Regions from separate parts of the Pseudovibrio sp. SCP20 genome, predicted to be linked through region 2. Evidence: riboswitches for the same ligand, from Rfam matches in the RefSeq annotation. Region 2 holds a riboswitch; the other holds the start of a gene.
The links. Region 2 has a riboswitch for cobalamin ahead of AC3CB2_RS09840 (ABC transporter ATP-binding protein). Riboswitches for the same ligand answer to the same signal wherever they lie in the genome.

Region 1 (7,291 bases), on a different contig from region 2:
ACGGGATGAGCCCGACCATAGCCTTCATCAAGGTGGACTTGCCTGATCCGTTTGGACCGATCAGACCAATAATCTCACCTTTCCCAATCTCCAGATTGATTGAAGAGAGGATGTTTTTTGGCCCGTAACTGACGGAAAGGTCTTTGAGTTGTAGCAGCATCAGATCAACGCCCTCCGCTGTTTGATGATCAGCCAGAGGAAGAACGGCGCCCCAACAATGGCCGTCAGGACACCCAGCTTCAGGTTGGATTGAGGGCCGAAGAGCTTTACCGTGATATCAGCAAGGGTCAGCAGGCAAGCTCCTGCAATCGCACTTGGAATGAGGAGACGTTGCGGTTCTCCCCCGACCATCTTGCGCAGCAAATGCGGAACAATCAGGCCGATGAAGCCGATTGTGCCGGTTACCGCTGTCACAGCACCGACACTGGCTGCAGTTCCGGCAATAGCACAAAAGCGCAGGCGAGGCAGTGAGACGCCCATGGTGTGAGCGGTTTCTTCACCTAGCGACAGAGCATTGAGTCCCTTACCGGTGATGAGCAACAGTGCCCACCCAACCACGATAAACGGAGCAATGATGTAAAGGTGCTGCATGGATCGATCATTCAGCGAACCGAGCATCCAGAACACGATTTCCATGGCTGCGAAGGGGTTCGGAGACAGGTTAAGCGCCAAAGACGTGAGCGCGGTGGCGATGCTGGAAATGGCGACACCTGCAAGGATCAGTGTCAGCGTCTGCCCTCTTCCCCCAGCCAGCATGGGCAGCAGAACAGCAGCGATTGCAGCCCCAAGCAGAGCGAATGCTGGGAGTGCGTATGGCATGGTGATGGTCAGGCCGGTGTAGATTGCAATGACGGCGCCAAGGCTGGCGGAGGAGCTGACGCCGATCAAGCCTGGCTCTGCAAGTGGGTTGCGCAGAAGGCCCTGGAGAACGGCTCCAGACAGGCCAAGCGTAGCGCCGGTGATCACCCCCAACAGCGCGCGCGGTACGCGGATCTCCCAGAAGACGATGGAAACCGGTGTCTTTTCTGCAGAAAAGGCAGCCTCAAAAAGCTGCGTGACTGTCAGGTCAGCAGCACCGATCATGAGAGATGTCAGGAACAGCGCGACTGCGATCAGGCTGAGGATTACGATCAGCGGGGCATCTGGATGCTTTGTCATTCAGCTTGTGCCCCCAAGCGTTTGGATTGATCAGCCAGTTTCTCTATGGCTTCGGCGACGAACGGCAGGCCGCAGATGGTATACTTGTCTTCCACCAAAACGCGTCCCCTGTTGCCGAGTGTTCGTTTCAGAGCCGGATGAGCCAGCAGTTCGAATGCCAATGCAGGTTTGTCGGAGAACTGAGTTCCCTCAACAAGCAACTGAGGGTCTTCCAGGATCAGCAGTTCAAGCGGCAGTTTGCTGGTGCCTTTCAGGCCAAGGTAATTAGCGATGTTCTGCAGGCCTGCTGTCGTGATCAGCTCATTGACAAGGCTGCCGTCCCCAGCGGTGTAGCCGTTGGCGTAGTAGACCCCTGCCCGTGCTTTCTCATCGGGCTGCGCTTCCACAAAACGCTGAACGGTAGCCTCAAACCGGCTGGCCAGTGCCTCAGCTTTTTGCTCTTGCCCCAGTACCTTACCGAGACGACGGAGTTCCTTGGCAATATCCGGGATGGTGCGCACCGGCGGAACCTGCACCACGGTGATACCAAGACCACGCAGCATCTGCACGGTGGTTTGATTGGTATAGGTGCCTGCGATCACAAGATCTGGGTTCATCAGGTAGATCTCTTCCGCCCCGCCAAAGTTGATCGGGTAGGCTTTCGCCTCTTCATTCATAACGGAGAGCGTTGGGTCCGATGCCAATCTGGAAACCGAGACAAGCTGCCCCTCACCTGCGAGCAACATGGAGAATTGGTCGGTGCACAGGTTCATGGAAACAACCCGCTTGGGTGCACTCACTCCACTCTCATCTGCACGGGCTGCTGCCGGGCTGATAACCAACGTCATCAGCAGTGCGGTCTGCATGATCTTTTTGATCTTATTTCGCATTTAGACCTTTTGAGCAGCGTGAGAGTTTAGAACGCAGCATCGGGCAATACTGAAGATAACAGAGAATGCCGCCCAACTTTTGCTGAGCGGCATACTTAATCAGAAACTGGCGCTAACACCAGCGTAAACGGAAAGGCCCGGTGTCTGATAGCCGTTGATTAGTTCATACTCCTGATCCAGCAGGTTCTCACCACGAACATATAACTCCACCTCCTCGGTCACATCATATGAGGCTTTTGCACCTAACAAGAAGACATCTTCCATATCCACAATGTTGGGCCAATCAGAGCCAAGATTTTCACCAAGGTAGGTACCATTAACGTTCAACGAAATATCATCAGTCAGATCATAATTCATACCTACGGACAGATCGTGAAGAGGAACATGAGCTAAACGTTTCTTATCAGGACCAATAGAGTAGGTGTAGGTATAGCCAGCAGTCAAAACCAAGCGATCGATTGGCTTATAACTAATTTCCAACTCAACCCCTTGACTGCGGGATGTCCCTTTTATCTGATTATACTTACTGGTCGAGCGGTCATAATCAATCAAGTCATCAGTCATAATATTGAAGTAAGTTGCAGACGTTGAAAGCTGTCCATCCAACCATTTCTTATCTATGCCAAAATCGAAGCTAAGGCTTTCTTCTGGTTCAAGATTCTGATTGCCATAGCTGGGGTGATTAAGTTCGTAAAGCGAAGGAGCTCTGAACCCATTTCCGACACTGGTTCGAACTCTCAGATCTTCATTAACTTCATAAGAAGCAGTCAAACGTTTCGAAACAAAACTGCCAAATTCACTATGCTGATCAAAGCGCGCAGAGCCAGCCAAACTCAGCCCATTAAGTGGTTCGATCATTAGTTGAAGGAAAGCGCCACCAATGGAACTGCTGTCATCGATCGGATCATTGGTTTTTGAGAACTCTTTAGACCAATCTCCCCCGAAGTTGAGCTTTGTCTTTTCGCTAACATCGTACTCACCAAGGTAGTCAAGCTTAACTTTCCGTCCTTCAAAAACAGAGTTCTGTTTGGACGCATCCTCAAAATCCTGTTCTCGCTTGATATCTGTAACCTGTACCGAAAAGTCAGAAAAGAACCGATCGTCAAATGCAAGGTAGTTCGCACCTACCTTTCCTGAAACTTGCCGATAATGCATGTCATCTTTAAGGTTCGGTTGACCGGGGCTATCAAGTTCGGTGATACCTTTGGTGCCTCTTGCCGCGAAGTAAAGATTGAGATTTTCAGTTAGATCGTAGGACCCTTTAGCTGTCAGCGTCGTATTCTCGTAACCATCATCATCCGCTGATTTACCTTTTGGGGAAACCGCACTAATCCCACTCGTACGAAAGTGCTCTACGCCCAAAGCGATATCAGCGCGATCAGTTGCCCCTCGAACACCATATGAAACACTTTTGGTATCGTAAGAACCTACTTCAACTCTTCCGGATTGTTTAACCGTTCCCGCCACCGCACGCTTAGTTACAATATTGATTACACCAGCAATCGCCTGCCCACCATAAAGAGCACTTTGAGAGCCCTTGAGTATCTCAATACGTTCTACATCTGCGAGTAATATATGTTGAAACGCTGCCGAAGGCCGCGCGCGCGTTGGATCGGTTAGATCCAGGCCATCAACCGAAACTTTAATGTATCTACCATTTTGACCTCTCATGCGAAGAGTAGATAGTGTACCTGCTCCTCCATTTTGCGTGAGAGAAATGCCCGGGAGCTGCGCCAGATAATCCTGAACAAACGTAGCGCCGTCGTTTTTCAGGTCTTCTTCGGTGACGACGTGGGTTGTGGAGCCGACTTTGCCGGCTTCGGTTTCCGTTCTGTTGGCGATGACGATGATTTCGTCGAGATCAGCTTCCTGCGCAGTTGATGCGAGGGTTGAGCTGAGGAGTGCTGAGAGAGCTACGCCGGACTTGAGGGTAGCTGCGATCCAAGATGTGTTACGCACGAGTTTGGTCCACCATTCACAGCAGCTTTCAGAACTGCCATGCTGTTGATTGCATTGTGCGTCTTTGGAGAAATCTACTCTAACCTCTTGAAAAGAGGTGTGTTTGATTGCCGGTCAGACGCACTGTGAATGTCACCTGAACGGAATACCGCCCCTTAACACGCCCCGTGCTTTGGGTGAGTGACTGCATCTGGCAGGTCTCCTGGCTTGCGCGTCCTTACTGCTGCTCCGCCTTCCCAACACCGCTTTAAACAGCTGTATCAGTGGCATGTGTGAGCAACAACTCTACGCTTACAGTTGCGGGGGCAGCCACGGCTTATCCGATAGGACCGTGTTCCCTTTTCATTTTCATCTGATCGATAAAAATACCAAATACACGGCTATTGATCAGATTTCAGGGGCTTCCGTCAACTGCCTCAGCAAGGAACTTGATAAAATTCGACCAATTGCTGGGTAAACTCACAGAAATTGCAAGTGATTGTTCCACTACCAGATCTTGCGATGCGGTCTTACTTGGCCGCACCTGCTTGTGGTGGTTAGATGGAGTATGATCTTTCCTGCTGATTAGCTCATGAAGATCAGTGCACAGCCAACAATAACGAGGAGTGCTCCGATCCATGCGCCGATGGCTGGGAACTCTTTGGTCTGCCACCAGAGAACCGGAAGCATCATTGCTGGCGTTGTTGCGGAAAGCGTTGAGACGATGCCTACTTCGCCGCCACTGAGTGCATAGAGGATCAAGGTCATACCGATGCCCATGCCAAGCATGCCGGACAAAGATGCGAGTGCGACGATCTCTTTGTTGATCGGGTTTGCAAGGCGGAATGGACGGCCTGGCAGGTAGAACAGCGCCAGCAAGCCAAAGGCAGCGATGGTGCAGCGCATGAGGGAGATCGCGACAGGGTCAGCACCACTTTCCATGACAGGGCGGATGATGATTGAGCCCACGGACTGAGACAAAGCCGCCAAAGTGCCGAAGAGGACGCCGATCACGACCGGACCTCTGATTGCTTCCCATTTATGCAGTTGGTCTTTGCGCTTTCCGAATGCGATGGCGAGGATAACGCCGACAAGAACGCAGGCGATGCCAATTACGGCCTGCAGAGACAGCTCTTCGGAAAGGAACAACCAGCCCAGTAGCGCAGACATAGGTGCGTTCATGGAAAACAGAATGGCTGTACGGCGCGGCCCCATGCGGTTGAGGGTGAGGAACAACAGTGTGTCACCCATGAAGATGCCGATAAAGCCAGACAAGAAGATGAGTGATGCATGGCTAGAATCAACGGTGTTCCAGGTGCCAGTTGCCAACACATAGGCGCCCAGAAACAGCACAACAAACCACATGCGCACACAGTTGAAGCCGATGGCTCCTAAATGCGCAGCAGGTTTTGCAGAAATGAGACCACCGATGGCCCAGGTGGCAGCAGCACCGAGCGCGGCAACTTCGAATAAAAACATGGGGTGACCTAACCGACGAAACTACGGCCTTGGCGTAGATAATTTTGAAAACCTAAACAGCTCTAAAGCCCTTGGATTTGTCGTGCAAGCTAAGTTTGGTGATATTTAGAACAGACCAACAGCTATTCAGGCAATAATGTTTCCAGTCTCAGCAGAAATACAAATGACAGCCGTTAACAAAGTTGCTTTCAAGTGATCGGGCACAATCTTGAACTTTCTACGTGCATTCGTTAGAGCTTCTACGTAGGGATTACATTGCTGTTCCTGCCTGATTTGCGTTTTGACGCTCTCTCCGGCTCCTTTGGTGACCTGTTCTAATCTGGAGATTTTCCATGAAAGATATTGAAATTGCCCGCGCAGCAGACATGAAACCAATTGCGCGTATCGCTCAAAATCTGGAGATCCCTGAGGATGCTCTTGAGCCCTATGGCCGCTTCAAGGCTAAAGTGAACCTGGATGAGATGCCAGAAGTGAACAGTCGGCCACATGGAAAACTCATACTTGTGACTGCTGTCTCCCCTACTCCTGCTGGTGAAGGCAAGACGACAACGACGGTTGGCCTTGGTGATGCACTGAACCGCATTGGCCTGAAAACAACCATCTGCCTGCGTGAACCTTCTCTAGGGCCCTGTTTTGGGATGAAGGGCGGCGCTGCTGGTGGTGGTTATGCCCAGGTGGTGCCGATGGAAGATATCAATCTTCATTTCACCGGCGATCTGCATGCAATCACCGCAGCTCATAACCTGCTTTCTGCCATGATCGACAACCACATCTACTGGGGCAATGCGGAAAACATTGATCAGCGCCGTATCGTGTGGCGCCGTGTGGTGGACATTAATGATCGTTCACTACGTTCCATCACCACTGGCCTTGGCGGTGTGAGCAATGGATACCCAAGCGAGTCTGGCTATGACATCACCGTTGCCTCTGAAGTGATGGCGGTGCTGTGCCTGGCAGAAAACCTGCAGGATCTTCAGGATCGGCTTGGCCGATTGTTGATTGCGTATCGTAAAGACAAGACACCAGTTTACTGCCGTGATCTGAAAGCAGATGGTGCGATGACGGCTCTGCTGAAAGATGCTTTCCGTCCAAATCTGGTGCAGACGCTGGAGAACAATCCGGCCTTTATTCATGGTGGCCCGTTTGCGAACATCGCACATGGCTGCAACTCTGTGATCGCGACCAAGACAGCCTTGCGCCTTTCCGATTATGTGGTGACGGAGGCAGGATTTGGTGCAGACCTTGGTGCGGAAAAATTCTTTAACATCAAATGTCGCCAAGCTGGTTTGACACCAAATGCGGTGGTAGTTGTGGCAACTGTGCGTGCCTTGAATATGCATGGCGGCGTTGCCAAGAACGCGTTGACGGAAGAGAACATCGACGCACTTGAAAAAGGCATGAGCAATCTGGAACGTCACGTTAAAAACTGCCAGAGCTACGGCGTTCCTGTGATTGTTGCCATCAATCGCTATGGCCCTGATACGGATCAGGAAATCGCCACCATAATGAAGCGTATGGAGAAACTTGGTGTAAAGGCCGTTCCGTGCACACACTGGGCCAATGGTTCCAAGGGCACCGAGCAGCTCGCAACTTCAGTTTCAGAAATTTTGCAGACAACTGAATCTGACTTCAAGCATCTTTATGAGGATGATCTGGGGCTTTGGAAAAAGATCCGCCGCATCTGCAAGAAGATTTATGGTGCCTCCAAGGTCACTTGCGATCAGTCTGTGAAGGATCAGCTGAAGGCCTATGAAGAGCAAGGCTACGGGCATCTTTCCGTTTGTATGGCAAAGACCCCCTACTCCTTCTCGACCGATCCATCCTTGCTCGGGGCTCCTACCGACTAC
Region 2 (7,291 bases):
CGCTGTGCTTGTCCGGGATGACGATGGTGAGGTTGTTGGGGTTGCTTCAATGCCGTCATCCCGCGCTTGATGCGGGATCCAGTGAATTGGGCGGTAGAGGGAGTGCCGCCTTGATTTTTCAGGGAGTGGACGTGGTGTGGGTGGCACTGGTATTTTTAGGGAGGTGCTGACCTGCGGCGGGTGGTATGGCCGCAGACCAGCAGGGCACCGATTGGCGAGGATGCGGGGTGTATTTGCGCTTCGCCATTGGCACCGGAGCAAGAGGCACGGGTTTGTGCCAAATGCCGTTCACAGTGATGTTGCACGCGCTTTGCGTGGTCAGGGTTACCGATCACGTTGAGCGCATTGCACGATCAAGCCATTTCCTGAGCCAGTCCCTAACATGAGGCTGGCTCTTTTCTTTGCTGCCGGGCTGCTGCCTCACTTGAATGCGATGGGCCTTGAGGATTGAGCACGCGAGCAAAGGGCAGTACGGCTTAATCAGGAAGCGGAACTTTTGTGTTTATTGGCTGCGGATGAGCGACCCGCTCTAACATTCCGCAGCTTTTTTCCAGTACTTCGAGGCGATCGCGGAAGGCGTGATGCAGAGTGAACAGGGCATCGCGCTCGCTGGAGTGCTGCATTCTCTCTGTCAGCACAAGGTGCTGAATATACGAGAGGTTCTGCAGATCCGAGACAGCGACGATGACTTCGTCAATTTCATTTTGGAAAGTATTTGTGGCGCTACATGCGCATGCGGAGTCGTTCATTCTCAATCCCTCTGTCTTTAGGGTGTTGAACAACCACAGGACAGCAAGGCTTTCGACGGCCCGCTGGCGAGCGGGAGGTTCGAAACCTGTAAGACAGACAGGCGAGTTTATTCCCCCCCGAAGGAGGTGTTGTATTCACCGCCCTCCCGCTCATAGCAAAGGGTTTGCGCGCTACCTATAAAGCAGGCACAAAAAATCCGCCAGTGACGGGAGCGGTAACCGCTGTCTTAAAGGAGGTTTCGACGCCTCATGTATGAATGTGGAATGAAAACCACAGGTTGTCAAACTGACAGTTTTTACAGGGATGTGGATGGCTGAGTTTGCGCGTGTTTGGTGAGGCGGTTGAGCTGTGGTTTGGGTCTGTGCTCACGACTCTGGGTCCCGGATCTGCGCTGCGCTTGTCCGGGATGACGGTGGTGGGGAGGCGGGATGTTTGGGACAGCTAACGAAGGTTTTCTTTTATAATCCGCGCAAATTTTTGAGCGATTTTTTTATTGGGAAGCTTCATATAGTACGCACCTTGTCCCTTTACTGTAACCTCCAACTCGTTATTACTGAGTCTTCGAAATCTCGCGGATTGGCCTGCTACATTGTTATTGTACTCAGGGAAACTTCCGATGACTATAGTTGCCTCATCGGCATTCACTTTTGGTTGCTCTGGCTGATGATAGGCTACCCAAATGCAGTCATTCAGCGATCTATAGTCAGCTGAGTAATTGACAGCATCAAAGTACTCCGGGCTTAGCCTTGCCCATGCGCACGGTGCTATACCGTGATTTCTAAAGATAGCCAGTAACTTACGGGTAAGTTCCTGGTTCGTCATTGATGGGTCAATTTTCACAATCTCCGTATACCCAGGGGCCGGAAGAAGAGCTCCAGTCAGCAAACATCCCGAAACTACAAAACAGGTAGCAAAGACACCCAAGATTATCGAAGTCTTTTTAATGACTGTTTTCATGTCTTTTCACTTATTGCGATCTGGATGGTCATAGTTGCTGACTTCAAGCAGTCTCAGTTTGGTCAGTGCTAAGAGCCTAGCAAGGGGTTGTCACAAGTGAAAACCTCGGAAAACTTGGGCTGGTTTTGCCAAAATGTGTGCGCACCTCACGTGTAGTGCTGACAGTTGCTATCAACAGCGCGTCAGGTCTGTTTTCGAAAACTCTTGCAATTGGGGGCCGTAAAACTCAGTATGCGCGCTGATGGTTTCTGGGGAGCGAAAGGCCCCGGGATTAAAAGGGAACACGGTGCGGTGTAGCCAACAGGCGCCAATTCCGTGACTGCCCCCGCAACTGTAAGCGGTTAGCGAAGCCAAGCGTGCCACTGGAGAGATCCGGGAAGGCTGGCTGAGCACGGACCCGCGAGTCAGGAGACCTGCCATTATGTTTCACTTCAACCCGGGCGGGGCGTCCCGGAAGGAGGCCATAATGGTTGCATTGGCGCAAGCCTCTCACATATCCGGTTTCTATTTGCCCCCGCTGCAGCGCGGAGGGCGTTATGAGACCTTTTTCCTCACAAACTAAACTTTATCCCGGATCGTTTTGCGAGCCGCTGGTGGCCTGCGCACGCGTGCGCTTGACTTTTACTTCAGGATTCGACAATTGATGTAACGTTATAACGTTATATTTATGACTATGTAGCGTTTCACTCAGGTGGGGTGGTTGAATGCTGGATCCTGTTTCTTTTCATTTCAATGGCTTAGGCTGTCCGACGAGGGCTGAGCTGCGCAAGGATGTTTTGTCATGAGCGCGGCTTCTGTATCCGTTCGCGAGGTTTCCTGGGCGCCGGAGCGTAAGAGCGCGCTTGTTCTGAAGCCTCTGAGCTTTGAGCTGGCGGCGAGGCAAACCCTTGGTGTTGTGGGTGCGAACGGGGCTGGGAAATCGACGCTGCTGCGGCTGCTCTATCGCTTCAACAAGCCGATGAGCGGGCAAATTTGCATTGGCGGCGATGACATCTGGTCTCTTTCTGCTCGGGCGACGGCGCAGCGGGTGGCAGCAGTGCTGCAGGAGCAGCCGACAGATTTTGCTCTCAGGGTGCGTGAGATTGTGGAGCTGGGGCGCACGCCTTATCGCAGCGGGCTGGCGGCTTCTGGCGAACATGACCGGCAGGTGGTGGATCGTGCGATCCATGCTTTGCAGCTGGATGGGCTGGCCGGGCGGTTGTTCGGCACGCTTTCTGGCGGGGAACGGCAGCGGGTGATGGTGGCACGGGCTCTGGCTCAGGAGCCGGAGCTGCTCATATTGGATGAGCCAACCAACCATCTGGATATTCGCCATCAGCTGGAAATACTGAAGCTGATTGAAGAGCTGGATCTGACGATCATCACCAGTTTGCACGATCTGAACATGGCAGCACAGGTGTGTGATCAGATCCTGCTGCTGGATCACGGGCAGATGCTGGGCTTTGGGGTGCCGGAACAGATCCTCTCCCCTGCCCTTGTTTCGCAGGCGTTTCAGGTGCGGACCACGCGTGATCAGCTGATGGCCCGGCAACAATCCCTCCTTACTTTTGATCTTCACTCATAAGGACTGTTTTCATGAAAAACTTTGGTTTGGCGCTGGCTGTAGCGCTGCTTTCTTCTTCGGCTGCCTTGGCAGAGGTTTCCGTACAAAGCTGTAATCGCACCGTGGCGTTTGATGGTGTGCCGCAACGGGCCGTTTCCAACGACTCCAACCTGACAGAGATGATGCTGGCGCTGGAGCTGCAGGACAATATGGTGGGTTACACCGGCGTTTCTGGCTGGAGAACGCTGGATGCAGAGCTGACCGACAAGGTGGCTGTGTTGCCGGAACTCTCCCCGAAATACCCAAGCAAGGAAGTGCTGATTGGCGCTGATGCGGACTTCTACTTCGCGGGCTGGAACTACGGGATGAAGGTTGGCGGCGAGGTGACACCAGAAACACTAGAGCCGTTTGGCATCAAGGTTTACGAGTTGACCGAGAGCTGCATCCACCTTGGCGAGAAGCCTAAGGTTTCCATGGATGACATGTACAACGACCTTTTGAACCTTGGCCGCATCTTTGGTGTTGAAGCACGAGCAGAAGCGCTGGTGCAGTCTTATCGTGATGAGTTGGTGCAGTTCAAAGCGGGTCTGAAAACCTCTGACACACCGCTGCGCGTGTTTGTTTATGACAGTGGCGAGGATTCTCCATTCACTGCGGGCCGTTATGCGATGCCAACTGCGATGATTGAAGCGGCCGGAGGCACCAACGTGCTGGACACGCTGGAGAAAAGCTGGGCGCGGGTGAACTGGGAAGCTGTGGTTGAGGCGAACCCAGAGATGATCGTGATCGTCAACTATGGCGAGGTGACTGCTGAGCAGAAGCGTGAGTTCATGCTCAACAACCCAGCCTTTGCGGAGCTGGATGCAGTGAAGAACGACCGGTTCGTGACGCTGGAGTATGCAGAGGCAACACCGGGACCACGGAACATCAAAGCGATCAAGAAGCTCGCTGCTGCATTCTGGGGGAACTAACATGAGCGAAGGAACCGGCGTTGTCGTTGCCCCGCATGAGGGCCGTTCTCCTCATATGCTGCAAATCTGTTGCGTGGGATTGGCTGCGCTGGTTCTTTCGGTTTGCCTTGCTGTCTCCGTTGGCGCGGTTTCCGTATCCATGGAGACGGTCTGGGGTGTTCTCGTCAACAAACTGGTGCCGGGATTGGTGGAGCCGAGTTGGTCTTTGGGCCGGGAGAACATTCTCTGGCAGATCCGCCTGCCCCGTGCGCTGCTGGCAATAATGGTGGGGGCTGGGCTTTCCATTGTCGGTGCCTGCCTTCAATCCGTGACCCGCAACCCGTTGGCGGACCCGCATCTGATCGGCATTTCCGCTGGTGGTGCGTTTGGGGCGGTGTTGGCGCTGCTGCATACGGGGCTGTTTCTGGGCTTGCTTACGGTGCCGTTACTGGCGTTTCTCGGTTCTCTTGGAGCGACGCTGCTGGTGATTGGTGTTGCCAAGTTCACCAGTGCGACCAGCGCTGACCGGCTGGTGCTGACAGGTGTTGCGGTGAGCTTTGTGTTGATGGCGGGCGCGAACATTCTCATCTTTCTGGCGGACCCGCGGGCCACGCACACCGTGGTTTACTGGATGCTGGGCGGGTTAGGTCTGGCACAATGGACGCATCTTCTCTATCCGCTGGCGGTTCTGCTATTTTGCGGGACGTGGCTGTGGCTGCGGGCCGGGCATTTCAACGCCATGACCATTGGAGATGAGACCGCGACAACACTGGGCATCTCCGTTGCCTCTTTCCGGCTGGAGACCTTTGTCATCAGCGCGCTGATTACCGGGGTGATGGTAGCGTTTTCGGGCATGATCGGCTTTGTAGGGCTGATGGTGCCTCATATTGTGCGGTTGTTTGTGGGGGGTGACTATCGGCGCCTGATCCCAATCTCGGCCTTGTTCGGAGCGATCTTTTTGTTGCTAGCGGATGTGCTTTCACGAACGCTGATGAAGCCGGAAGATATGCCAATTGGCATCATCACCGGACTTGTGGGCGGCATTTTCTTTATCTGGCTGCTGCGAGAAAAGCGCTAGTTCGCCGTTTTTCAAGGGCTCAAGTATCTCGCAATTGTTGTGATATTGGCCTGAGCCTGCCGTGATCGCGACACAGATTCTTCGCGTTAGACTCATACAAGGCCGCTCTGGCAGCATGGCAAACAAGCGGTTTTGAAGGGAATTTGCTTTTATTCCGGTTGGTTCCGGCTGCTTTTAATTATGGTTTTGTCGCATATTCCTAGGTGATGAACAGAGGTTGTTTCGGGAACATGTGTTTGATGCGGAGTACGTGAATGACATCTCGTTTGTATAGCGATTTTGCCGAGCAATATGATGAGGCCATTCAGGAGAATATCTACAACGCTCTTCTGGAGCGCCCGACACTGCTTGGCATGCTGCCTCCGCTGCAGGGGCTGAAGGTTCTTGATCTAGGCTGTGGGCCGGGAGTGTATGCGCAATTTCTGTATGACCACGGCGCGGATGTGACCTGCATTGATGAATCCGAGCAGATGTTGAAGCTGGTGAAAGAGAAGCTGGACGACAACGTGAAGTGCTACACCTCTGACCTTTCCGACGGACTGCCAGACAAGCTGGAGGGCACGTTTGATATCGTGATTTGCCCGCTGATGATCCATTACATTGAGGATCTGGGGAAACTCTTTTCCGACATTGGCAAGGTACTGAAGCCGGGCGGCTATTTCGTGTTCTCAACGCACCATCCGCTGATTGATGCGCAGTGCTCTCCAAGCGGTAGTTATCTGCGCCAGGAGCATGTGACGGAGGAGTGGAACACCATTGGCGTGCCGGTGAAGGTGAGCTTTTACCGTCGCCCTCTCTCCATGCTGTTTGGGTGGCTTTCCAGCGCCGGGATGTGCGTTGTGGACCTGCGCGAAGGGATGCCAGCAGCCGAGATGAAGGAAAAATCTCCGGTCCATTATGAGAAGCTGCAGAAGAACCCGAGTTTCATCTTCTTCAAATGCCAAAGCCACTGCTGCAAGTGAGCGGTGAGCTGAAGCTGCCTCAGACTCTTTGGCAACTTACAGATTTGTGAGTCTCAGGATTTCTGCGGTTTATCTCCCGCAGAGTCAGTTCTGCCTTGCCCTAACTCGTGAAATCATGAGTCATTTCAAGGGGATATTGACTCAGCGACACTCACAGGTGTGTTAGTTGCCTCTGAGTCAATTCTCGCCCTCTGCAAAGGTGGAGTAAATGCTGCGGAAACGGTCGTAGCGAGCTCGGTTGGCACCCATATCGCTGTAACCGACACGGGACTGGGAGCGGTAGTGCACGACGCGGTCCTGCTCATCAATCCAGAGCTCCACATCGTCGTTGTAGCCCATCTGAGCGCTTGTAAAGACGGCGTGGAGGTAAGGTCCATCCACCTTGCTGATCTTGTTCTTGCCCATCTCCTCCAGCGTATTGGTGAGGGCAGCCTGCGTTGCGCCAAATGTAGCGAGCATGGGCAGGGGGTCCACATGGCGGGAGGCATCCTGCGCTTGAGAGGAGACAGCATTGGGGGAATTCGGAAGCGGCGCAAACTGCCCATCATGAACGCCGACATACTCCGGCACTTTGGAGTTTTGCCAGATAAGCTTAACTGTGACACCCACCACAAGAGCCACCAGAAGAATTGCAATAACAGCCATTTTAGAAAGACCTTTAAACATTATCGTTTCCAGATTTCCCACCTGCACAGAGCATAACTCATTCAGGAGTTGCGGACGAAATGAAATTCTAGTGTTTAGAATTGCCGGGATTATGTTGGCGATGCGGTAGCTGGTTGATGGCTCTAAAGTGCAAATAAGGCGGTGCTGAACCTTAATCAACACCGCCCTAGGAACGCGTATCTACGTATAGTCGTTAGATACTACCGGCGTTAGCAACCGGCTCGATACGCATGTACAGTGCAATTGACTTAGTCAATAACGCCCTGCTCGCGTGCTTCAGCGATCAGTTCAGAACAGTATCTTTCACGAGCTGCAGGGTCTTTGATCTTCTGAACAGCCTGCTCATGCACCATAGACATCATGATCACAGTCATGAGGTCCCCTT

Region 1: it holds a riboswitch for cobalamin, as region 2 does, so the genes downstream of both, AC3CB2_RS04310 (TonB-dependent receptor plug domain-containing protein) here and AC3CB2_RS09840 (ABC transporter ATP-binding protein) in region 2, are expected to answer to the same signal.

Annotation. Positions count from the first base shown of each region.
Region 1 covers NZ_JBYMDH010000001.1:939,371-946,661, reverse strand. The annotation lists gene AC3CB2_RS04325 (ABC transporter ATP-binding protein) at 1-160, opposite strand, end outside; gene AC3CB2_RS04320 (FecCD family ABC transporter permease) at 160-1,158, opposite strand; gene AC3CB2_RS04315 (ABC transporter substrate-binding protein) at 1,155-2,027, opposite strand; gene AC3CB2_RS04310 (TonB-dependent receptor plug domain-containing protein) at 2,127-3,986, opposite strand; cobalamin riboswitch at 4,162-4,374, opposite strand; gene AC3CB2_RS04305 (DMT family transporter) at 4,551-5,444, opposite strand; gene AC3CB2_RS04300 (formate--tetrahydrofolate ligase) at 5,777-7,291, shown strand, end outside.
Region 2 covers NZ_JBYMDH010000002.1:286,902-294,192, forward strand. The annotation lists gene AC3CB2_RS09830 (hypothetical protein) at 477-749, opposite strand; gene AC3CB2_RS09835 (hypothetical protein) at 1,192-1,707, opposite strand; cobalamin riboswitch at 1,933-2,142, shown strand; gene AC3CB2_RS09840 (ABC transporter ATP-binding protein) at 2,489-3,271, shown strand; gene AC3CB2_RS09845 (ABC transporter substrate-binding protein) at 3,283-4,221, shown strand; gene AC3CB2_RS09850 (FecCD family ABC transporter permease) at 4,277-5,278, shown strand; gene AC3CB2_RS09855 (class I SAM-dependent DNA methyltransferase) at 5,533-6,240, shown strand; gene AC3CB2_RS09860 (DUF1499 domain-containing protein) at 6,418-6,906, opposite strand; gene AC3CB2_RS09865 (hypothetical protein) at 7,155-7,291, opposite strand, start outside.